DNA from 4 places in the Priestia sp. ST2 genome. Region 4 is predicted to be linked to each of the others. Evidence: riboswitches for the same ligand, from Rfam matches in the RefSeq annotation. Region 4 holds a riboswitch; each other region holds the start of a gene.
The links. Region 4 has a riboswitch for cyclic di-AMP ahead of AC0KUU_RS29825 (APC family permease). Riboswitches for the same ligand answer to the same signal wherever they lie in the genome.
Positions count from the first base shown of each region.

Region 1: linked by a shared signal. The riboswitch ahead of AC0KUU_RS29780 (APC family permease) and the one ahead of AC0KUU_RS29825 (APC family permease) in region 4 are both predicted to bind cyclic di-AMP.
Region 2: linked by a shared signal. The riboswitch ahead of AC0KUU_RS04955 (potassium channel family protein) and the one ahead of AC0KUU_RS29825 (APC family permease) in region 4 are both predicted to bind cyclic di-AMP.
Region 3: linked by a shared signal. The riboswitch ahead of AC0KUU_RS04290 (dicarboxylate/amino acid:cation symporter) and the one ahead of AC0KUU_RS29825 (APC family permease) in region 4 are both predicted to bind cyclic di-AMP.

Region 1 covers NZ_JBVVNT010000022.1:4,100-10,735, forward strand. The annotation lists gene AC0KUU_RS29750 (YrdB family protein) at 1-234, opposite strand, end outside; gene AC0KUU_RS29755 (TetR/AcrR family transcriptional regulator) at 277-876, opposite strand; gene AC0KUU_RS29760 (MBL fold metallo-hydrolase) at 902-1,615, opposite strand; gene AC0KUU_RS29765 (aspartyl-phosphate phosphatase Spo0E family protein) at 2,155-2,307, shown strand; gene AC0KUU_RS29770 (hypothetical protein) at 3,168-3,716, shown strand; gene AC0KUU_RS29775 (GNAT family N-acetyltransferase) at 3,931-4,365, shown strand; cyclic di-AMP (ydaO/yuaA leader) riboswitch at 4,676-4,820, shown strand; partial or broken gene AC0KUU_RS29780 (APC family permease) at 4,951-6,636, shown strand, end outside.
Region 2 covers NZ_JBVVNT010000001.1:970,627-977,262, reverse strand. The annotation lists gene AC0KUU_RS04975 (tetratricopeptide repeat protein) at 244-741, opposite strand; gene AC0KUU_RS04970 (YjcZ family sporulation protein) at 916-1,002, shown strand; gene AC0KUU_RS04965 (YjcZ family sporulation protein) at 1,190-1,270, opposite strand; gene AC0KUU_RS04960 (TrkH family potassium uptake protein) at 1,597-2,916, opposite strand; gene AC0KUU_RS04955 (potassium channel family protein) at 2,920-3,579, opposite strand; cyclic di-AMP (ydaO/yuaA leader) riboswitch at 3,704-3,848, opposite strand; gene AC0KUU_RS04950 (carboxymuconolactone decarboxylase family protein) at 3,964-4,422, opposite strand; gene AC0KUU_RS04945 (Lrp/AsnC family transcriptional regulator) at 4,543-4,998, shown strand; gene AC0KUU_RS04940 (peptidyl-prolyl cis-trans isomerase) at 5,273-6,175, opposite strand; gene AC0KUU_RS04935 (S1C family serine protease) at 6,172-6,636, opposite strand, start outside.
Region 3 covers NZ_JBVVNT010000001.1:845,846-852,481, reverse strand. The annotation lists gene AC0KUU_RS04300 (CoA transferase subunit A) at 1-446, opposite strand, end outside; gene AC0KUU_RS04295 (aspartate aminotransferase family protein) at 447-1,796, opposite strand; gene AC0KUU_RS04290 (dicarboxylate/amino acid:cation symporter) at 1,905-3,140, opposite strand; cyclic di-AMP (ydaO/yuaA leader) riboswitch at 3,321-3,475, opposite strand; gene AC0KUU_RS04285 (NAD(P)/FAD-dependent oxidoreductase) at 4,077-5,546, opposite strand; gene AC0KUU_RS04280 (ATP-binding protein) at 5,764-6,636, opposite strand, start outside.
Region 4 covers NZ_JBVVNT010000024.1:18-3,826, reverse strand. The annotation lists partial or broken gene AC0KUU_RS29840 (class I SAM-dependent methyltransferase) at 1-295, shown strand, start outside; gene AC0KUU_RS29835 (cupin domain-containing protein) at 350-679, shown strand; gene AC0KUU_RS29830 (MerR family transcriptional regulator) at 843-1,628, shown strand; cyclic di-AMP (ydaO/yuaA leader) riboswitch at 1,993-2,137, shown strand; partial or broken gene AC0KUU_RS29825 (APC family permease) at 2,268-3,809, shown strand, end outside.

The DNA.
Region 1 (6,636 bases), on a different contig from region 4:
GCCACTAGTGTATAGGGCAACAGAAGGAAGACCAAATACAAGTAGTTCAAGCAATATATGCATAGGTGTAGATAGTTGAACATATGAACGCGGGGAACCAAAAATCCCCCAAACGATTGCAACAATTAATGGAGAACCTATTGCTAACAGTACTTTCATTGACCCTTTTCCAGTTTGAGCTCCCCAGTAGGCTAGTGAGCCAAGTGCAAATAGTTCCAAAGAAAATCGCAACATTAAATTTAAAACCTTGATTAATGAAAGGATATTCATCTTACATTAATCTCTTATGTCTTCACTGTTTTTACTTTCTTGTTTCATCGCGTTTATTCCTCTTAAAAAAATATCTATTAGCATAAGAATGCTTACATCAAGATCATGGGGAAGACCAAACCCTTTTTTCTGCTCAAGTGAAGCAAAGCCATGTAAAATACTTCGTAGCCCACGTGTGGCGTGTAAGGTTTGCTCTTCTCCTAAACGGTATTCGTTAAGTACTTGAATAACAATATTAACGGTTTCATTTTGTATGTGCTTAAGTTCCAGGTCATCAGAATTAGGAGAACGAAGCATTGCTTCATACAACCCTGGATGATTGCGAACAAAAACTATGTAAGCTTCGCCTAGTGCACGAACCGCATTATCTTTTGAACGTCCTACAGTTGCATGTATTAATACTTTATAAAGTTGTTCGTAACCATAAACAGCAAGTTTTTTCCTTAATGCTGGTAAGCCATTTACGTGATTATATAGAGAGGGTGGACGAATATTTAATTTTTTAGCAAGTGAAGCTAATGTTACTTCGTCTAATCCTTGTGCATTTGCCATTTCTGTAGAGGCTTTTAAAATAGTGTCTAAATCAAGTCCTGGTCTTGCGGCCATAGTTAAACTCCTTTCTCACTATAGGTTAAGTGTGTTTCAAATTTAACCTAGCTTTTGTAATCGCATTGTTCATAGCTTTTTCTGGTTGTTTTATCATTTTTCCATGTCCTACAGCAAGCAATGAAGGACTGTAATTTAATAATTTGTGAGCACTCTGAAGTGCAAGTTTTTTATTCCATGTAGCCATTGCTGGAAAAGGAAATAAAGGTTGGAGCTGTCCAGTTACTGCCATACCACCCCTTGTTTGAAACGCATCACCAGCAATTAGGGTATCGGTACGGGTATCAAAAAATGCCATTGAACCTGGCGTATGCCCAGGAGCAGCTATCGCAATTAGCGAACCAATTTGGTCACCATCTTGTAATAAAACTTCTGCCCGGGTTTCTAAAGTTTTAGGTACTCCGCCACGTATAGGAGTATTCGGTTCATTAGGATCTAATGTAGTATCTCCACTCATTAAACGGGCATCTCTACTTGAAATATGTACAGGAACATTAGGAAGTAATAGCTTTATTTTATCAAGTGCTCCTACATGATCTTCGTGCGCATGTGTTAAAAGGATACGTGTAATGGGTTTGTTAATCTTTTTAGCAGCTTGTAATATTTTCTTAGCACTGTAAGGAAGCGCAGCATCAACTAAAGTTAAACTATCACTCTCTTCAACTAAGTAACAATTAACTGGGAAAAGTCCTGGTAAGAAAGTCAATTGATACAAGTATGCTTCTTGAATGATTCTCATAGGAATAGCTCCTTCTTATATTAGTTTTAAAACTATTTCCATTTATATATTAACTAATGTTATTAGTTTAAGCAAGTGAATGTATGAAAATTTGCGAAAATTAGCATAAATGAATAAAAAATTAAATTGATAAGAATGTTGAGAAGATGAAGCAGATTTCATTTTTTAATATGCGAGCAGTATTCGTAAGTAATTAAAGCGCCAGGAACAAGGCTTAGAAAGATAAAAAGGAAAATTGAAAGTGATTAAACTAAAGATGATTGCTTTACTCGTTATTTTTGCTTATGTGACTAGTCATACGGTCTATTTATTGTTAAGTGCCTATCATTACGGTTTTTCCAATAGGTAATATTGTAGAGATAAAAAGATAAATCTCCGTTATATAAGGACATCTGTACATTGTAGAATATTTATATAAATATGAGAGCATAAAACGAGCGTAGGGTTGATTATTCCAAGATCGTACTTAAAGTAATTAACTTTATGCTCGTTTTGTGATTAAAAGTAAATGGGTGATTGGGTTATTGGAGTCTCATAAAGTGATTTTAAAAGAAGCTTTAAAAGTTGAGATTGAAAAAGAGAGACAACTTTTGATTGAAACAGCATTTAAAGAGGGGTTTACAAGTAGCAATACGGTAGAAATTAGTCAATTTATTGATGAGATGCTGAATGAATTAGAAAAAATTAAATAAGTAGCTAATATCTTTTAATAAAGAATAGTTTTGTAAATAATAACCAAACTACATTATAAAGTGCATAATGAATGGAGTGTACATATGTATATCACTGTATTGATTAATTCTTTGATACTAGGTTTTGGTTATTATTTATCCATTGTTTTTTTACCAGAGATAATGGGTGTAAATCCATTAATACCTAAGTATCTTCTTATTTCATTGGGTACAATCTGGTTAGTTTCTTCAAAAAATAAATGGTGGATTAATATGATATCTATACTTTTAGCCAATATGATATCATTTCCCGTCGTAGATGGATTATTAAAATAAATAGAAAAAAGCTATCTCAAAGGGGACAATGAGATAGCTTTTTAGGTTTTCGAATATGTCGTTGGTAAGATCATAGCATATTTTCCAAATAAACAAAAGCAACCTCATATCCCATGGCATTGGAAAGAGGTTGCTTTTGTCATTCATACTCGTTGAAGAATGCATAGCACCATAAACAATAATATCATATTTTTACCATATATACTATATTTTACATGTTTTGCATATGAATAAAAGGTGCACTTTTTATTCATTCGTTTGGGTTATGCCCTAGTATGAAACCCTTACGCGTCAAGGATGTATAAAAAGCTGCATAACTCATAAATGAGACCTCTTTCGAACCCTTACTCCCAGAAGGGTTCTCTTTTTTGATGGGTTCCGTTAAGAGACATTATGTTAACTACACTTGTATATTCTATACAACATAAAAACGGAAAAACTACTGCTCCTGTACAGTAGTTTTCCTAGTCGTTGAAATATAGATGTTTTGTTGATAATACTCTATTGCATCTTGGGTAGTTTGCTCACTATATAAGAAAATATTCATGTTGGGTAAGTTACATACTACTAGTCCATACTATTTTCTTACGTTTTGGACAATCCTGTTAAAAGGTAATCTTAGTGAGAGGAGAAGAGAGAAAATATTAGTAAATATTATTATGGGATTTATTGTACCTTGGATTTTTGGTTTCATATTATACAGGAAAGAACCTATAATCGTTCTTTTAATTGCACCGGTAGGAATGACAGTAGCTTTTATACTAAATGATTGGGGAAGTAATTACTTTTGGCAATTCAAACCGACTTTTAGAGATCTAAGTTTATCAGCACTCCCTTTAAATATTGGTTTCTATCCTGTCTTATCTTCTTTTTTAATTTACTTTAAGATAAAAAAGAAGATTAATACGATTATCCTTTTACTTTGTTTTACTCTCTTTACTACAGGTTTCGAAGGTATAGGTTTAGTCTTAGGAAAAGTAGAGTATTTTAATGGATGGAATATTCCGGGAACTTTTATTAGTTATTTAATAGCCTATTTTATTATTTATGGCTATTATCGAAGTTTAGTAAAGCATCATATTCTAAAGAATTAAGCTTTTCTTTATAAATATAAAGGCTTCATACTTATTTGAAGCCTTTTTTTGTTTTATTTCCGAGAATGTTGATTATGTAAACTGATTTTGTATATTCTATTCACTTTTCATATTAGCATTCATTAGTAAAAAATAAGAAAGAACAACATAGCATTTTCTTCCTGTGATAGCATCAATTTAAGTAAATTCATAAATAAATTAAGGAGAGATCAGAATGACAGTTCGTTTAGTGAAAGGATCAGATTATTATGTAATATCTCCGTTAATCAACAACTGGTGGAATGGAAGGCAAATGTCTGACTTGTTGCCAAAGCTTTTTTTTGATCATTTTAAAAATACTAGCTTTATTGTTGAAGAAGAAGGTGAAATCATAGGCTTTTTAATTGGATTCTTATCTCAATCTTATTCGAATGAAGCATACATTCATTTTGTTGGAATCCATCCGGAGTACAGGGGAAAAGGTATTGGGAGACAACTATACAATCAATTTTTCGACGTAATTAAACAAAGTGGCCGCAATATTGTTCGTTGTGTGACTTCTCCTGTGAATAAAGCTTCAATTGCTTATCATACTAAAATGGGTTTTGAAATTGAACAGGGGAATAAAGACAATCAAGATAAGGTTCTATTTGTAAAGTACTTGAATTAATTCAAGTACTTTTCCTACCCATAAAAAACATTATGGTAACTAAAAATAAAGACTCTATACAGTGAGAAAATAGAAAAAGACTGTCTCTTTTCACTAAGAAGAGGCAGTCACTTTCTTTACAGTGATTAAAATGTTGTGTTGACGCTTTGTTGGACCTTAAATAGTTTGCTCAAGATATCAAAATTTATTTATTTACATAAAAGAAAAAAACGAATTATATTAAATATTAATTTTAATTGGAATCTCTCTTTACAAACGTCATATTCAGGCGTATAGTACCTAACATACATATATGATCTTGCTATTTTCATACCTTTTATCGCTTAATCCACTAAGGAGTGGGGGACCCATTTTTGTGTGCACTTGCACTTGGGGTGAATCCTTCTGTAAGAAGGTAGGGCTACTCTTAAAGCCCGAATCCGACAGCTAACCTCATAAGCGTTTGGAGAGAAGGTTTGCTTTTATTTGTCCTGGAAAGAATACTAAGCAGAACCTTAGTGTTCTTTTTTGTGTTTTTTTTCTGAGATGGGGAATGATGAGAGTAAACTAATATCAGTAATGGCAAAGGTTTCAGGAGGATTTTAGATGAGTTATTCATCCATAAAACGTTTATTAATTGGGAGGCCACTTAAATCAAAGGAGTTAGGTGAACAAAAGCTAAATAAGATCAAAGCCTTAGCTATTCTTTCATCCGATGCACTTTCATCCGTGGCGTACGGCCCAGAACAAGTCTTAATTGTGCTTGCTACCATTGGAATGATTGCATTTTGGTATTCAATACCTATCGGTATTGGTGTACTCATCCTTTTAACAGCACTTATCCTTTCTTATCGACAAATTATTTATGCGTATCCCGAAGGCGGTGGCGCTTATGTTGTATCAAAACATAACCTTGGAGAGAATGCAGGGCTTATTGCTGGAGGATCTCTATTAGTAGACTATATCTTAACCGTATCTGTAAGTATTTCATCTGGAACAGATGCGTTAACATCTGCTTTTCCTGCTCTCCATGACTATAGAGTCATTATCGCTTGCTTATTGGTTATTTTTATTATGATTTTAAATCTAAGAGGAGTAACAGAATCAGCTTCAGCATTGGCGTACCCTGTTTACTTGTTTGTCCTTGCATTGGTTCTTTTGATAGGGGTAGGCATATGGAAAGTAGCCACTGGTCAGGTCTCTCCTGACGTTCATCCGGCTATTGGAACTGCAGTTCCGGGAATTAGTTTATTTTTACTACTACGAGCTTTTTCATCAGGATGTTCAGCCCTTACAGGTGTAGAAGCTATTTCAAATGCTGTAACAAACTTTAGACAACCGGCTGCAAGAAATGCAGTACGTACGCTTGTTGCAATGGGCATTATTTTGGCTATTTTGTTTTCAGGTGTCATGTTCTTAGCTTATTGGTTTGGAATTGTACCTAAAGCAGAGGAGACGGTTGTTTCGCAGCTCGCTTCCCAAGTGTTGGGACGTAATGGTTTCTATTATTTTGTTCAAGGTACGACAGCTTTAATTTTAGTATTGGCTGCGAATACAGGCTTTTCAGCCTTTCCTTTACTAGCTGTTAATTTAGCTGTAGATAAGTATATCCCTCGTATGTTTACGATACGTGGTGATCGTTTAGGCTATTCAAATGGAATTGTGACCCTTGGAATTGCCTCTATTGCGCTCATCATAGCATTTCAAGGCAATACAGAACGGTTAATTCCTTTATATGCTGTTGGAGTATTCATTCCATTTACGCTATCTCAAACAGGTATGATTGTAAAATGGTTAAAAGAAAAGCCAGCTGGCTGGCAGGGAAAGTTAGTAACCAATTTTATAGGAGCTTTTATTAGTTTCACAGTACTGATTATTTTCTTTACAACAAAATTCTCACAGGTATGGGCTGTTTTAATCTTCTTACCTCTTATCGTCTATCTGTTCCATCGTATTAAGAATCATTATGTAGAGGTGGGAAAGCAACTTCGTATCAAGCCAGGAGATAAAGAAGCATTAGCATTAGAAGGAAATGTAGTCATTATACCAGTTGCAGGCTTAACAAGAGCTGTCGAGAATTCAATTAACTATGCAAAAATTATTGGAGACACTGTGATTGCGGTCCATGTGGCATTTGACCGTGAAAGCGAAAAAAGAATGGAAGAAATATGGAAGGAACGATATCCTGATATACGCTTAGTTACATTCTACTCACAATATCGAAGCTTAATTGGACCTCTTTTACGCTTTATTGATCGTGTAGAAGAACGAGCTGATGATAGCCATATGGCT
Region 2 (6,636 bases), on a different contig from region 4:
ATTCATTTACAATTATCTATATTTTCTAACAATTTATCCATAGGCTGATAGTTTCTTACTATTTTTGGAATTATGTAGACTGAACGCTCTAATAATATAGAAAATCTAGCAGTTAAGAAGTCGTTGGACTTACATGCACTTCTTAAAATTTCTACAAATATTCTTATTGTTATATAAAAAGCAATTCTTTATGAAAATCAGCATATGTTTCCTAAAAACCAAAAATAAAACAGGACTTTTGATTCACCGTCCTGTTTGCAGCATGTTTTCGACTTTTTTAATATCCGCGTGAGTAGGATTGATTTCCCGGGCATAAGCGATTTGTTCTTTCGCTTTTTCCATTTCTTTTAATTGAATATAGGTTTTTGCGAGTTCGAGCGGCAGCATAACCCCTTCAAAACCAAGATCTTGGGCCCGCTGCAAGTAAGACAGCGATTTTTCGTAATTCCCTCCAAACATAAGCGGAGTTTCCCGGTATTTTATTCCTCGAACGAAATGCGCCAAGCTTGAAGATGGATTTAATGTTAATGCCTGATGAAGAGCTCTGTCCATTTCTAAATTTAATACCATTTTTTCAAAAATAATTGATTCTTCGATTTGCTTTGCTAAACAAACTGCTAAGTAACAGTACAAATCAGATGCTTGAGGTTTTTTCTTCATTTCTTGTTGAATTTCACGTTTGATCTCTTTCCACTTACCCTCTTCTAGCTGATTCATGACGTATTCTACATGTATTCCCACCACTTTGCCCTCCTTTTCCTCTTTATCATAAAGGATTTCTGCACAAATGAAAAAAGTAAGTGTTCTTCATTTTTCTCAAAAGATCGTTACCGTTAAAAAATAGGCAAATTTCTCAATCACTTAACCCAATTAGTACATAGGATATAGAGAATTTTATTAAAGGAGGTTACACATATGGGCGCAAAAGGCGGTTTTGGTTTTTCATTTATCGTTGTTTTATTTATTCTATTAGTAATCGTAGGATGTTCTTGCTACTACTAATTTTTAGAGGGGATGAACATCATTCATCCTCTTATTTCAAAAAAAACCATGCTTTCGCATGGCTACATACCGATTAGATGAATGAGTAGAGGAACTCATTGTTCGGCAATATTGAAGAAATTTTTGGTTTTTACTTCCGCCTAGTATGCCCTTTTTGACGGGGGCTATGCGCAAATAAAGTTAACGTTTAAAAGCGAAAGCCAGACGCACCTACAATAACAAGTAAAACAAATAACACAACGATTAACGCAAAATTTTGTTTCCCCACGTACCATCCCTCACTTTCTGTTATCTGCTTTTAGTGTATGCAACAGCTTGGCAAAATGTTTAGGACAGGGGTGCGGATTTTTTTAACGAGAAAAACCTTCAAATTTCGTCAAAAAAGTGAATCATATTTTTGTTTCTTTCGTTATATATAGTAAGAGATTTTTTTACTATAAAAAAGGGGGGCCTTTAATGCGCCGACATTCTAAATTGCCCATTGTTCTTGTCTTTGCCTTCTTTTTATTCATCGCAACTGTTTTGTGCGTAACCTCTTATATGTCTTGAACGTATAAATAATATAAAAAAATCGCCTCATCGAAGGCGATTTTTCTACCCCAGCATTATATCTTCGTTTGGGTAACGAACGGCTTCACGCTTTTGCTTAGATAATGAAAACGCAAGCGTTAATGGCCCCACTTTTCCTAAAAACATGATAAAGATAATAATCACGCGTCCAAAGTACGAAAGTTCAGGAGTTGCTCCCATTGATAAACCTACTGTTCCAAATGCAGAAACAACTTCAAACATAATTTTTACAAACGGCAGGTTTTCCGAAATATTTAACAGGAAAATGGCCCCAAATACAAACATAATTGAAATCATCGTGATGGCTAGTGCCTTAAACACGTGAAGAGGAAGAAGTCGTCTCTTTAATAGCACAATATCTTCCCGGCTTCGTAAAAATGCCCATACAGAAAAAATAATCACCACAAACGTCGTGAGTTTGATACCGCCTCCTGTTGAAGCACTTCCTGCACCAATAAACATTAACATAACCATTAAAAATATAGTGGAATCATGCAAACTTCCTATATCGATACTATTAAAACCTGCTGTACGTGTCGTTACAGCTTGAAAATAAGATGCCCACACTTTGTCTCCTAATGACAAACTTCCGAGCGTATGTGGATTGCTGTACTCCAAGAAAAAAATAAAAAGCATGGCAACCACGTTAATCGCAAACGTGCTGATGATCATAATTTTCGAATGCAGCGTTAGCTTTTTATAGGATTTTTTTACCCACATATCTGCAAGGACGGTAAACCCTAATCCACCGATAATGAACAAAAAAGAAATCGTTATGTTAATAATGGGATCTCCTACATACTGAACCAGGCTGTCAGATAATAGTCCGAACCCTGCGTTATTAAAAGCCGAAATCGAATGAAACAAGCTAAAGAACAGCCCCTTAGACCATCCGAACTCCGGAACCCAGCGTATCGCTAGAAAGATAAGTGCAACAAACTCAATTAAAAATGAAAAGATAAACAGTCTTTTAACTAGCAGGACAACTCCGCCGATGCTCGTTTGATTTAATGCCTGCTGAACGAGCATACGCTCTTTAAATCCAATTTTTTTACCTAGCATCATAAAAATCAACACGGCAAATGACATAATGCCAAGACCGCCTATTTGAATTAACAGCATAATAATCGTTTGACCAATGACGGTAAAACGCGTACCTGTATCTACGACAGCTAAGCCGGTTACTGTCATCGCGGAAGTAGACGTAAAAAGGGCGTCTACCCACCGGATGGGCTCAGTAGTAGAAACAGGCATCATCAATAGAAGAGCACCTATAATAATTCCTCCGCCAAAAATGGAGACAAGCAGCTGCGGAGGGGTGAGTTTAATGATTTGTTTTTTCATAAGTTAAACTCCTTCTTCTTCAAAACGGTTCAAATCGCGATTATGTCCGATAACAATTAGCATATCTCCTTGTTCAATTATTTCATGCGCGGTAGGCGAAATCACCATTTCCCCGTCTTTTCGCTGAAAGCCGATAATGTTGCAGCCGTACTTGGCACGAATGTTCAAATCAAACAGCGTTTTATTATGAAGTTTCTTAGAGGCCACAATTTCGACAATACTATAATCCTTTGACAGTTCAATGTAATCAATGATCTTTTCTGACACCACGTGATGAGCAATACGCTTAGCAATATCGCGCTCAGGATGAATGACTTTGTCCGCTCCTATTTTCTCCAGCACCTTTTGGTGATACATATTTACTGCTTTTACCCATACTTGCTTAACGCCCATATCTTTTAAAAGCATCGTTGCGAGCACGCTCGCTTCGATATCATCCCCAAACGAAATAAGAGCATGATCAACATTGCGAATACCTAGCCCCTTTAAGCTAGCTTCATCAATTGCATTCGCCTGCACAACATATGTAGCTGAGTTGCTAAATTTATTTACTACCTCCTGATTGCGGTCAATAGCGAGCACATCCACATCCAGATTAGCAAACTCTTCAACCAAACTGCCTCCAAAACGACCTAATCCCAATACAGCAAACTGTTTTTTCATAATGTATTTATTCCTTTCTTCAACTGCTGTGTGTTCTCTTAGCTTATACTTTTTCTAAAAAATTACATCTTTTTCTTAAAAAAAGCGCAAAAAAACACAGGAAGGCTCCTGTGTTTTTTCACACTCTTCCCCCTCAAAACGCTTGCGAAGTTAGCTGTCGGGTTCGGGTTTTAAGAGTAACCCTACCTTTTTAAGGATTCACCCCGGAGCACAATATGTGCGTAAATAATGGGTCCTCCGCTCCGTAATGGATTAAGCGATTTTTATTCAAATGTCTATGATCTATTTTTTAGAATAATCGATTCGATTCATGATACATTTCACTTCACGAAAGCTATCTTACTCCTGTGGATTTTGTCTGTCAAGATATTTTTAGGGAAGACCTCACTTGCCCTGCAAGCTGCAAAAATCGTATAAATCTAAACTGACAATCATTTTGTGAAATTGATCAAATAAATTAATAACAGCTAAAAGCTCTAACAGCTGCGTATCACTGTAAAATTTCTTTAATTGATTCATATCAGCATCCGTCAACTCCTTTGGACGCACCCGGTATACATCAATAAATCGAAACAGCAGGCGATCTTTTTCTTCCAGCTCTTTTTCTCTTAACACTTTTTGATTAAGCGTCTCATCGCCTACATATGACATGCTCATACACGTCTCACAGCCGTTAACACCTGCTAGATAAAGCCTTATTTTTTCCTTAGTCTCTTTTTCTACTATATCGCTGTTCCAAAGCGTGTCGTAAAGCTCATCATACAATCTTTTTACATGCGGAATTAAATTCAATGCTTTTTCAAAATTTGTTCCCTCTTCGTTTGCTAACAAAACTCTTGCCATTTTTCACTCACTCCTTTTTAATTATTATAGTAAGAAAAATGGAAATTTCAGATTACATATAAAACATCTTATCGACTATTACTAATCAAATGAAACGTTAATGAGAAAGAAGGTTTTCAATTGAAAATTGATGAAATTGATTTATCGATTTTGCAGGCGCTGCAGCAAAACAGCCGCCTTTCCTTACGAGAGCTAGGAAAACAAATTAATTTGTCTCCTCCTTCGGTGGCAGAGCGAGTAAGGCAGCTAGAGAGCTTTGGCGTTATAAAAGGGTATACGATTGATATTGATTATGAAAAGCTGCATTTGCCCGTGTCGTGTTTTATTGAAGTAACGATGAAAAACGGAGAGCACGAGCGTTTTAAACGATTTATTTCTCAGTATCCCTACGCTTTATTCTGTGAACGCATCGCCGGGCAAGCCTGCTTTATTACAAAGCTTCAGCTTCCTCACCTGCACATACTCGAACAATTTATTAACGAAATTACACCTTATGCCAAAACGATTTCACACATCGCCCTTTCTCACGTAGAGATGGCTCCTGCATTATTGAGTCATTTAAAAGATGAAAAGTGATTGAAACGTAACGAAAAAATCCGAACGAATCATCGTTCGGATCTTCTTTCCATTACACTACTTTTGTCCCAGCCTCTTTTATTCGTCCAACAGCATAAAAAATAACCCTCCAAAGCTGGAGGGTATAAATTTTCCGAATAATGAAAGTTTTACAACTTCATTTTATCAGGTGCCGACATTTCTGTCTACTTAAAAATGTAAAAGAGCTCTCTATTAATAGAAAGCTCTTTTACCTGCTTGTTTTTTGAAAACAATCAATCTATATAAAAGGAAACTACCTAAGGCTGAACGTCACGTGAAACCTTGGCAGTTGATCCTGGATATACCGGTTGATATGATTCAAAACAAGTTCTTTCATCATTTCTTCTTTAACTTCTGATTCCGTTTTTTTATCTTTTTGTTTTAAAATAAGAATATAATAAACTTTACCCATTTTAATGGGCTCACTACTCTCTCCGATGTGCTGTTTTTTTAAAACATCTATAAAAGAAGGAGATAGACTTGAAAGCTTTAGATTATCAGCATTCTCTATTTTGCTCACTGTCTGGAATTCAGCATATTTTTTTTGAACGTCCTGAAGCGATGTTCCCTTTTGCAGTTCAGCCGCAGCGGCAGCGGCATCATGTAAAGTGGAAAAAGCCAGCTGCGTAAAAGATACGCGCGTTAGATCGTTTTCAATACGTTTATAGTAAGCAGTTAGTTCATCAGACGTAATTTGTTTGCGGAAATATTCTTCTAATTTAAACTGATTCGTTAGCTGGTTGGTTACATCACTGGAACGAATATTTAACACTTCATAACCTTGTTTTCTTGTATCCTCGTCATATGAGCGTTTAATTTGCTTCCACATATCCTCAACTTGTTTTTGTACTTTATCGCTTGTCTTTAGATGGGAAATTAAGATTTTTTGCATAACAAGCTGCCGCAATAACTCTTTGCGGTAGCTTGTATCATTTAGAGGAGCATCTGGATTTAAGAACCCTTCAACGGCTAAAAAACGGTTGAATTCAGCTCCTGTCACCTTGCCTCCCTCATACGCTGCCAGTTCTTTGGTAGAAGATAGCTGACTAATTTCTACAGAAGGAAACATCGTGTTTGAATGCTTCCCTCCGCAGCCGGTTAAAAATCCGAACGCTGTTAATACTGCTAGCAGCAGCTTTAACGGTGTTGAACTCATCCATTGTTATCCTGCTGTTCTGAAAGCTTCAGAGAAATAGTTTGTTTTTTTCCATTTCGATACACGTCTAATTTTACCGTGTCTCCTACTTTACGTTTTGTGTATAGATATTGACGTAAATCACTGGATGTTTTGACTTCGTTTCCATCGATGGCAACAATCACGTCTTTTGATTGTAAACCTGCATCAGAAGCAGAAGAGAATGGTTCAACCGTCGTTACGACAACTCCTTCAGACGTATCGCTTGTTAGGCCTAGCTGGTTTTGTTTTGTTGCAGCTGAAAGCTGACCTACATCTTGAAGACCTACCCCCATATATGGACGCGTTATTTTCCCATTTTTCATCAGCTGTTCAATCGTCGGCTGCACTTCATCACTTGGAAGAGCAAAGCCGATGCCTTCTACATTGTCTTCTGAAATTTTCATACTGTTGATGCCGACTACTTCACCGGAAGAATTGAT
Region 3 (6,636 bases), on a different contig from region 4:
AAAAATGTCTTGCCGTCTACTTCCACTTTTTCTTTTCCAAATTGAATAATGTCATTTTCTATTCCTACATCAATCAGTACTCCTCCGAGTCCAACTCCTCCCGCTCGAATCCGTTCAGCAAGCGTTCCTTGAGGAGAAAACTCAACTTCCAGCTTTTCTTCTGTCATCAGCGTTCCAGCCACTGGGTTCGACCCAATATGAGAAGCAATCAGCTTTTGAATTCTTCCTTGGCTTACCAATTTTCCCGCACCAATATGAGGAAAGCCTGAATCATTACATATCAATGTAAAATTTGATTTTCCGCTTTCAATCAGACCATCAATGAGAGAAGGCGGGCTGCCTACTCCTCCAAATCCTCCTATCATCAACGTAGCCGCATGATCCACGTATTCAATCGCTTGTTCCACAGTTGTGATCTTTTGAAATGAGTTTTCGATCTTTGTCACTCATTTCACCTCATTTCTCTGTTTTTCATTTTGCACTTCATGCAATGTTTTCGAAAGCAGATCGACCGCTTCATCAAGCTGACGATGAGTAATCGTAAATGGTGGCGCAATAATAATACCGTCTCCTTCTACTCCGTCTGTTCCTGCTTGTGAAGGATAAAGGAGAAGACCATTTTTTTGGGCTTTACTTATTACGCGTGCCGTCATATTTTCCGAAGATGAAAAAGGCTCCTTCGTCTTTGGATTTTGCACAAGCTCAAGACCAACTAGTAAGCCTTTGCCACGTATATCACCAATGATAGGGTAAAGAAGTTGAAGCTTCTTCAATTCCCCTACTAAATAGTCTCCTTTCAGCGCTGCTTCTTGAACAAGATCATGCTTTTCAATATAGGTTAAAACAGCTATCCCTACAGCGGATGACAGCGGATTAGCGCTTAGCGTATGTCCGCTCATAATTAATTTGGATCCGTTCATGATAGGTTCAATCGTTTTGCTGCTAGCTAACGTAACGGCTATTGGTGTATATCCTGCTCCCACTCCTTTTCCAAGCGTCATGATGTCTGGTTTAACTCCCCAGTGCTCATACGCAAACATCACGCCTGTACGCCCAACTCCAGTCATGACTTCATCCGCAATCCATAACACATCATATTTATCGCAAATTTCTCTTATCACTTCATAATAACCGGGAGGAGGTGTAAGCGCTGCTCCGGCTGCTCCTACAATGGGCTCTGTAATAAAAGCAGCAATATGTTCAGGGCCGGTTCGTTTGATAACTGTTTCCAATTCGCGTGCACAAGCAAGATTACAAGATGGATAGGTTTGATGAAATGGACACCGATAGCAATAAGGAGGCGAAACCGAAGGATAATCTTCAAGCAAAGACGAGAAGCGTTTTCGTCTTCCAACGTGCCCTGACATAGACAGAGCTCCTATTGTAATACCGTGATAGCTCATCCAGCGTGACAAAACCTTTGTTTTGGTTGGCTTTCCTTGCTCTTGAAAATGCTGAATTGCCGTTTTCATAGCCGTTTCAGTCGCTTCTGTCCCGCTGTTAACAAAAAAGCTCCACTGGAAATGATTGCTGCTTAATTCACATAGTTTCTTAGCTAAGGCTTCTGTTGGATCACTTGTAAACTGCGACCGATATACAAACGCAACTTTCTGTGCCTGATCGGTCATCGCATCAATAATTTCTTTTACGCCGTGTCCAATACTTGCTGTAACTGCCCCCGACGAAGCATCTATGTACCTTTTTCCATCTTTGTCGTACAAATAAATTCCTTTTCCATATGAAATAACTGGGTAGTCGTCGTCGAGCAGCGGCTTTATTACATGAGTTTTATTCATTTCCGCACTCTCCTTTCAAACATACACTCTTATTAAACTGTATGCTGAAACGAAGAGTTTCTTGCCAATAAAAAAAGCCCTAGCATATAGCTAGAGCTTTTACGCTTATTAAGCTGATTGCGTTACAGATTTATCGATACGCTTTGCTTCTGACTCAGCCACAATAACGGCACACGCAGCGTCTCCCGTAATATTTACAGATGTACGAAGCATGTCAAGCAAGCGATCAATTCCAATAATCAATCCGATACCTGCTACAGGCAGACCAACCGAACTCAATACCATTGCTAGCATAATGAGACCAACTCCAGGCACACCTGCTGTACCAATACTAGCAAGCACCGCTGTCAATACAACCGTCACAAGAGCACCCAGCGACAGGTCAACGCCGTATACTTGTGCAATAAAAATAGTCGCTACACCTTGCATAATTGCCGTTCCATCCATGTTAATGGTAGCACCTAACGGCTGAACAAAACTGCTGATGGACTCCGGGACACGAAGATTTTTTTGAGCCACATTCATTGAAATCGGAAGCGTTGCATTACTGCTTGATGTACTGAATCCAACTGTCATCGCAGGAGCAAAACCTTTAAAGAATTCAATTGGGTTACGTCTGGCCATAAGAGCGACTGATCCCCCATATGTTACGATTGAATGGATAAACAGTGCGAGCACGACTACAATCATGTACAGCCCCATCGCTTTAATTGCCTGCCAGCCTTGACTTCCGACCGCTGTTGCAAGAAGCCCAAATGTTCCGTAAGGAGCAAACTTCATCACTAGATTCACAAGGTACATCATCAATTCATTGCCTTGCTCAAGTAAATTGTAAAGCCCTTTTGTTTTACTTCCAAGCATCGTTATACCAAAACCGATAAAGATAGAGAAAACGATAAGTTGAAGCATATTCCCTTCAGCCATCGCTTGAATTGGATTGACTGGAATCATATTTAAGAATGTTTCTCCAACCGGCGGTGCTTTTTCGGCTTCAAAAGAAGCGTTTTTTGTATCAAAAGATCCAAATGTTCCTGGTTTAATAACAAATGCTAATAATAAACCAATTACAATAGCAACGGTTGTTGTCACTAGGAAGTACGAAACTGTTTTAGCCCCGATTCTTCCTAGTTTTTTAGGATCTCCTAAACCTGCTACACCTAACGTGATAGAGAAAAACACAATTGGTACAACAAGCATTTTAATTAAGCTTAAGAAAATTTGGCCAAGCGGTGTAAACAAGTACTTGTCCAGCGGAGCAAAAGCACTTGGAGCAAAAGCGTTAATTAACACTCCTACAACAGCACCAGCAATTAGCGCGATAATGATCTTTGTCGATAGCTTCATAGATTTACCTCCCGTAAATAAATTATATTAGAATGATTCTAACTACTATACTTATTTTACCATGCATTGAGAACGATAACACTCAAAATATACAATATATTAAAAATTTTCAGATTAATAGTTTAGGAATATTTTTAGCTATACAAAAAACCATGAGAATATCATGGTGTCATAGACCTGTTATTCCCTCACTGAATGCTTACGGAGTTAGCTGTCGGATTCGGGTACGTGAGTTACCCTACTTGATTCATTCAAGATTCACCCCAAGTACATTACGCACAAATATGGGCCCCCCGTTCTCTTATAAAACAAAAGAGATTAAGCAAATAATTTTCTTTAATATTTTTGCATGATAATAATTGTTACTTTAATTAAAATTCATTTTATATGTTTCTGTCAAGTTTTTATTCAAAAATAATGCATGATTTTATCATAAAAAGTTGATAATTGTTATATTTTAAAATTTTTACATCATATTTCAATAAACCACAAATACTTATTTAACAAGACTTACAATCTAATGGATAAAAAATTAATTCAAAAAATAGTTTGTAAAGTGAACTTTATTCTCATTAACTCCCATTCATAAATTTGCATAATTATTCTAATATCCGTGTACTTTATTGCTTTCATAAATATTTTACTCATCAAAAAATAACTCTTTTCAACTGTTGATTTTATCCTTGTATTGCTTGATATACCCTCCCTAAAATTCCACTGAATTTATTGATGCAAAGAAATGGACATTATCAATTCGCCTTATTGTATTTAATTCTGTTCACGATAGAAGGATGGATTCCGTCATACTTTTTAAAAAAGAGCGGGTAATTATCATATAAAACTATCGGAGTTGGAGCGGTACAAGTTCTTTACTTTTTACTTAGTCGCTCTCGTTATTTAACACATAAAAAAAAGAGGCCGTGACGGCCTCTTTTTTTATACAGTAACAGGTTCAGAACTTGCTTTGCGATTCTTTAATTTTTCAACAATGTCACGCGCTACCCACACACCGCACGCACTTGCCTGCGCGAGCCCTCGCGTAATACCAGCTCCGTCTCCTCCCACGTATAAACCAGAAATTTCAGTTTCAAACTTATCGTTTAACTTCGGACGGGCAGAGTAAAATTTCGCTTCCACACCGTAAAATAGCGTATGTTCAGATGCTAACCCAGGCGTTACATGATCCAGTGCCTCTGTCATTTCAATTAAGCTTTTCATCGTATTATAAGGAAGCACTAAGCCCAAGTCACCAGGTACAGCTTCTTTTAACGTTGGTTCTAAAAAGCCTTCTTTAATTCGAGTCGCTGTTGAACGACGGCCCTTTAAAATATCTCCATACTTTTGAACAACTAAGCCCCCGTTTGACAGCATATTAGCTAATCTTGATACTTCGTGCGCATATTCGTTCGGCTGATCAAATGGATCCGAAAATTTATGAGAAACAAGCAGCGCAAAGTTCGTATTTTGACTTCCAAGCTTCGGATCTTTGTATGCGTGTCCATTTGCTAACATAATACCTGAATGATTCTCTACTACCACATGTCCTGAAGGATTGCTGCAGAACGTTCTGACTCTTGTACCTACAGACGTATTGTAAATGAATTTCCCTTCGTACAAGTGCTTGTTGATTTCTTCCATAACAACGTTGGATGTTTCGACTCGAACGCCGATGTCCACTTGATTGTTAATCATTTTCAAACGACGTTTTTTTAGTAAGTCGCTCATCCACTTCGAGCCGTCTCGACCTGGTGAAACAACCACTTTATCAGCCGTAATTCTTTCACCATTCTTCAATTCGATACCGCGCACGATATGCTGACCGTCTTCTTTTTCTGTTATTAAATCGGCTACTTCCGTTTTATACTGCATATCAATTTTTTCTTTTAAGTATTCATAAATGCTTTTTAAAATTTCCAAATTTTGCTCTGTTCCTAAATGACGCACCTGGGCACGCAATAGCTTTAATCCTGCTGCGTATCCGCGTTTTTCAATTTCACGAACTTTATCAGTTAACGGATCCGTAATCGTATCGGTTGCTCCGTGTTTTAAATTAATTTCATCCACATATTTAATTAAATCTACCACCTGTGATTCAGATAGATAATCCGTCATCCAACCTCCAAATTCACTGGTGATATTAAATTTCCCGTCTGAATATGCGCCGGCTCCACCAAAACCATTTGTAATAGAACAAGCGGGCAAACAGCCAGCAAACTCTTTTTTGCCAACCGCAGGCGGACATTTTTCAATTTTTTTCTGAAGAATCGGACAATTACGTCGATAGATATCGTGTCCTTTATCGATTAATAAAATAGTTGCTTCCGGTAATTTTAACGTTAACTCATAGCAAGTAAAAATCCCAGCGGGTCCTGCCCCTACCACAATAACATCATAATTTGAGTTCATTGTACATTCTCCCATCATCTTTTTTCTTTGGGTAAAAGATAAAAGTTATTGACCGAATTTTCTTTTTTTATTATCATTCGGTTATTTTCTAGCCATTTGATAATATATCAAAAAAAAATCCTTTAGTCAACAATATACACGAACATTAAAATAAAATATTTAAAAAACATTCGCTTTTATTCCGAACAAATAAAAACCAGTGAACGAATAGCAAGCGCTATGAAATGTTCACTGGTTCTTTAATGTACGGAAGAGCAATTTCTACTTTTGTTCCTACTCCTACTTTACTCGCAAATGAAATATGCCCTTGATGCTGTTCGATTATTCGGTAGCTAATCATTAACCCTAGCCCCGTTCCTGTTTGTTTAGTGGAATAAAATGGTTCACCTAGCCGAGCTAAAGATTGCTCATCAATTCCACAGCCTTCATCCTCGATAATGACCATGCCGTATTCATTTCTTTTCTCAACGGTGACTTTAACTGTACCTTTGCTCATTGACTCAAGCGCATTTTGAATTAAATTAATAAAAACTTGTTTAAGCGCATTTTCTTCACAAAAGATTGTAATCTCATCACTAATCTCATTAATAATACGACAGTTTTTATAATTGGCGTGTGTATCTAATAGTAATGTCACATGACGTATGATTTGATTGAGACTTTTGGGGTGGTATGAATTTTCAATTTTAGGCTTGGCCAGCGTTAAAAATTCTTGAATAATGGATTCGACGCGATTCAATTCTTCAAGCATAATATCATTGTATTCTTCGTTGTACTGTTTCGATGCTTTTAATAGCTGAATAAACCCTTTAATCGCCGTCATTGGATTACGAATTTCATGTGCTACTCCTGCCGCTAACTTGCTCACCATTGTAAGCTTTTCAGATTTGCTTGCCATTTCATCATATTTTTTTCGATCCGTTACGTCGCGAATAATATACTGAATGGCATCCTGTCCTTCAAACTTAATTTTGGTTGCCGAAGATTCAATAATGACAACTCCTTTTTTAGTCAATAGTTTCACATCAACACGCGGCCTCACGGACATTCCATTCATCAGCTGAACCATTCGTTCTTTTACGATTTCTAA
Region 4 (3,809 bases):
TGCTATTTTAACTGAGATTAAACGGGTACTAAAGCCAGGAGGTATTATTTACATCAACGACTTTCTACTGAATAGTGATGAAAGAAATAAATTACGCTATGAAAAGGGACTCACCAAGTATCATACATATGGGGTTTTTGAATTACCAGATGGGGCCATTTTACGTCATCATAGCGAAGAACGTGTAAAAGAATGGGGAAATCAATTTGAAACCTTAGAATACAAGAAAGTAGAATATACAACTATGAATGGAAATCGTTCAAATGGTTTAGTTTATATGGGGAAATTAAATTAAATTTATTAGAAATAAAAATATACAGGAGGAATTGTAATGGTAGAGAAATTAGAGCTGGAAAAGATTAACCTTCAAGAAATTACAAAAGATATTAAAGATCAACATGTGAATTTTCCTGTATCGAATATTAATAATCATTGCCTTCGTATAGCTGTATTTTCAGGCGAATACAAATGGCACTATCATTCTAATTCAGATGAGCTTTTTATGGTTTTGGAGGGAGAACTTTTAATTGATTTTAAAGATAAAGATACAGCTGTGTTAAAACCAAATGATACGTTACTTATACCAGCTGGAACAGTACATAGAACCAGAGCGAAACAAAGAACAATAAACCTTTGTTTCGAGGATATAAACGCTGATACGATAATTATTGATGAGTAAATGAAATACATAACATAAACACTGTAAAAGGTTTTATGTTAACTAAGTTTATTATCATATACAAAACTTAGATTTTTAAAATTAACGCTTGAATCTCCAGTTACGTCAGGTATTATGATGAAATTAATTAGATTAATACTAGATTGTAAGGGGGTTATATAAGTTGGGTAATGATTTAAGTTTCTCAATTGGTAAATTTTCTAAGAAAACGGGTGTTTCAATAAGAACACTGCATTATTACGACGAAATAGGGCTACTCAAAGCTCAAAAAGACCTTAATTCGGGTCATCGACTATATGAAGAGGAACATATAGTAAAACTTCAAAAAATCGTAGCATTAAAATTCTTAGGTTATAACCTAGAAGAAATAGGATTAATGTTAACAAATACAAATCTGAATTTAAACTTAGAGAACACTTTAATTCAACAGAAAAAAGCATTTGAGAAGAAAAAGGAGCATTTAGACAAAGTTCTGAAGGCAATTAATCAGACGATTTCTTTATTAGATGATCAAGAGGATGTTCCAAGTGAAATATTAATTAGTTTGATTAATAACATTCAAAATGAAGAAGATCAACGTACATGGCTTGAGCATTTCACTTCTAAAGAGATTGCAGATAAGGTTTACAATAAATCTGACGAGGAGAATTTGTCTTTAGATAGGGAATTTATTGATTTATCGAGAGAAGTAAAAAGGTTAGTTGGAAAACCAGTTCATGATCCGGAAGTACAAGAGCTGGCAAATAAACATTTGCAGGCATCTCTTAAATACGTTGGTGAGGAAGCTATGCATGCTTTTGGAAAATTAGAGGACGAGGAAATAGAAGATTTTCAAAGTATGATGGCATCACCTTATACACAGGAAGAAGAAAAATGGTTGGAGCAAGTAATAGAATATTATATGGTTCAAAATGAAATGTATAATTCCATCCAACATAACCGTAAATAATTTCTTTTAAGCTAACCTTATTAGTAAAGATAGTTAAAGAAACCTATAGAATTTTCTATAGGTTTCTTCTGCTACTTAGAATTCACATTATGGTAACTAAAAATAAAGACTCTATACAGTGAGAAAATAGAAAAAGACTGTCTCTTTTCACTAAGAAGAGGCAGTCACTTTCTGTACAGTGATTAAAATGTTGTGTTGACGCTTCGTTGGACCTTAAATAGTTTGCTCAAGATATCAAAATTTATTTACATAAAAGAAAAAAAACGAATTATATTAAATATTAATTTTAATTGAAATCTTTCTTTACAAACGTCTTATTCAGGCGTATAGTACCTAACATACATATATAATCTTGCTATTTTCATACCTTTTATCGCTTAATCCACTAAGGAGTGGGGGACCCATTTTTGTGTGCACTTGCACTTGGGGTGAATCCTTCTGTAAGAAGGTAGGGCTACTCTTAAAGCCCGAATCCGCCAGCTAACCTCATAAGCGTTTGGAGAGAAGGTTTGCTTTTATTTGTCCTGGAAAGAACACTAAGCAGAACCTTAGTGTTCTTTTTTGTGTTTTTTTTCTGGGATGGGGAATGATGAAAGTAAACTAATATCAGTAATAGCAAAGGTTTCAGGAGGATTTTAGATGAGTTATTCATCCATCAAACGTTTATTAATTGGGAGGCCACTTAAATCAAAGGAGCTAGGTGAACAAAAGTTAAATAAGGTCAAAGCCTTAGCTATTCTTTCATCCGATGCACTTTCATCCGTGGCGTACGGCCCAGAACAAGTCTTAATTGTGCTTGCTACCATTGGAATGATCGCATTTTGGTATTCAATACCCATAGGTATTGGTGTACTTATCCTTTTAACAGCACTTATTCTTTCTTATCGACAAATTATTTATGCCTACCCAGAAGGTGGTGGCGCTTATGTTGTATCTAAACATAACCTTGGAGAAAATGCAGGGCTTATTGCCGGAGGATCTCTATTAGTAGACTATATTTTAACCGTATCCGTAAGTATTTCATCTGGAACAGATGCGTTAACATCTGCTTTTCCTGTTCTTCATGACTATAGAGTCATCATTGCTTGCTTATTGGTTATTTTTATTATGGTTTTGAATTTAAGAGGGGTAACAGAATCTGCTTCAGCATTAGCGTATCCCGTTTATTTGTTTGTTGTTGCATTGGTCCTATTAATAGTGATAGGAATATGGAAAGTAGCGACTGGTCAGGTCTCTCCTGATATTCATCCTGCTATTGGAACTGCAGTGCCAGGAATCAGTTTATTTTTACTACTACGCGCTTTTTCATCAGGATGTTCAGCCCTTACAGGCGTAGAAGCTATTTCAAATGCTGTAACAAACTTTAGACAGCCGGCTGCAAGAAATGCAGTACGTACGCTTGTTGCAATGGGCATGATTTTAGCTATTTTGTTTTCAGGTGTCATGTTTTTGGCTTATTGGTTTGGAATTGTACCTAAAGCAGAGGAGACAGTTGTTTCACAGCTTGCTTCCCAGGTATTTGGACGAAATGGTTTCTATTATTTTGTTCAAGGTACGACGGCTTTAATTTTAGTGTTGGCTGCCAATACAGGCTTTTCAGCCTTTCCGTTACTGGCTGTTAATTTAGCTGTAGATAAGTATATTCCTCGTATGTTTACAATACGTGGTGATCGTTTGGGCTATTCAAATGGAATTGTCACACTAGGAATTGCCTCTATTGCGCTCATCATAGCGTTTCAAGGTAATACAGAAAGGTTAATCCCTTTATATGCGGTTGGAGTATTTATTCCATTTACGCTATCTCAAACGGGCATGATTGTAAAATGGCTAAGAGAAAAGCCAGCTGGCTGGCAAGGAAAATTAGTGACCAATTTTATAGGAGCTTTTATTAGCTTTACTGTCCTAATTATTTTCTTTACAACAAAATTCTCACAAGTATGGGCTGTTTTAATCTTCTTACCTCTTATCGTCTATCTGTTCCACCGTATTAAGAACCATTATGTAGAGGTAGGAAAGCAACTGCGTATCAAGCCGGGAGATAAAGAAGCATTAGCCTTAGAAGGAAATGTAGTTATTATACCAGTTGCAGGCTTAACAAGAGCTGTCGAGAATTCAATTAACTATGCAAAAATTATTGGAGACACTGTGATTGCGGTCCATGTGGCATTTGACCGTGAAAGC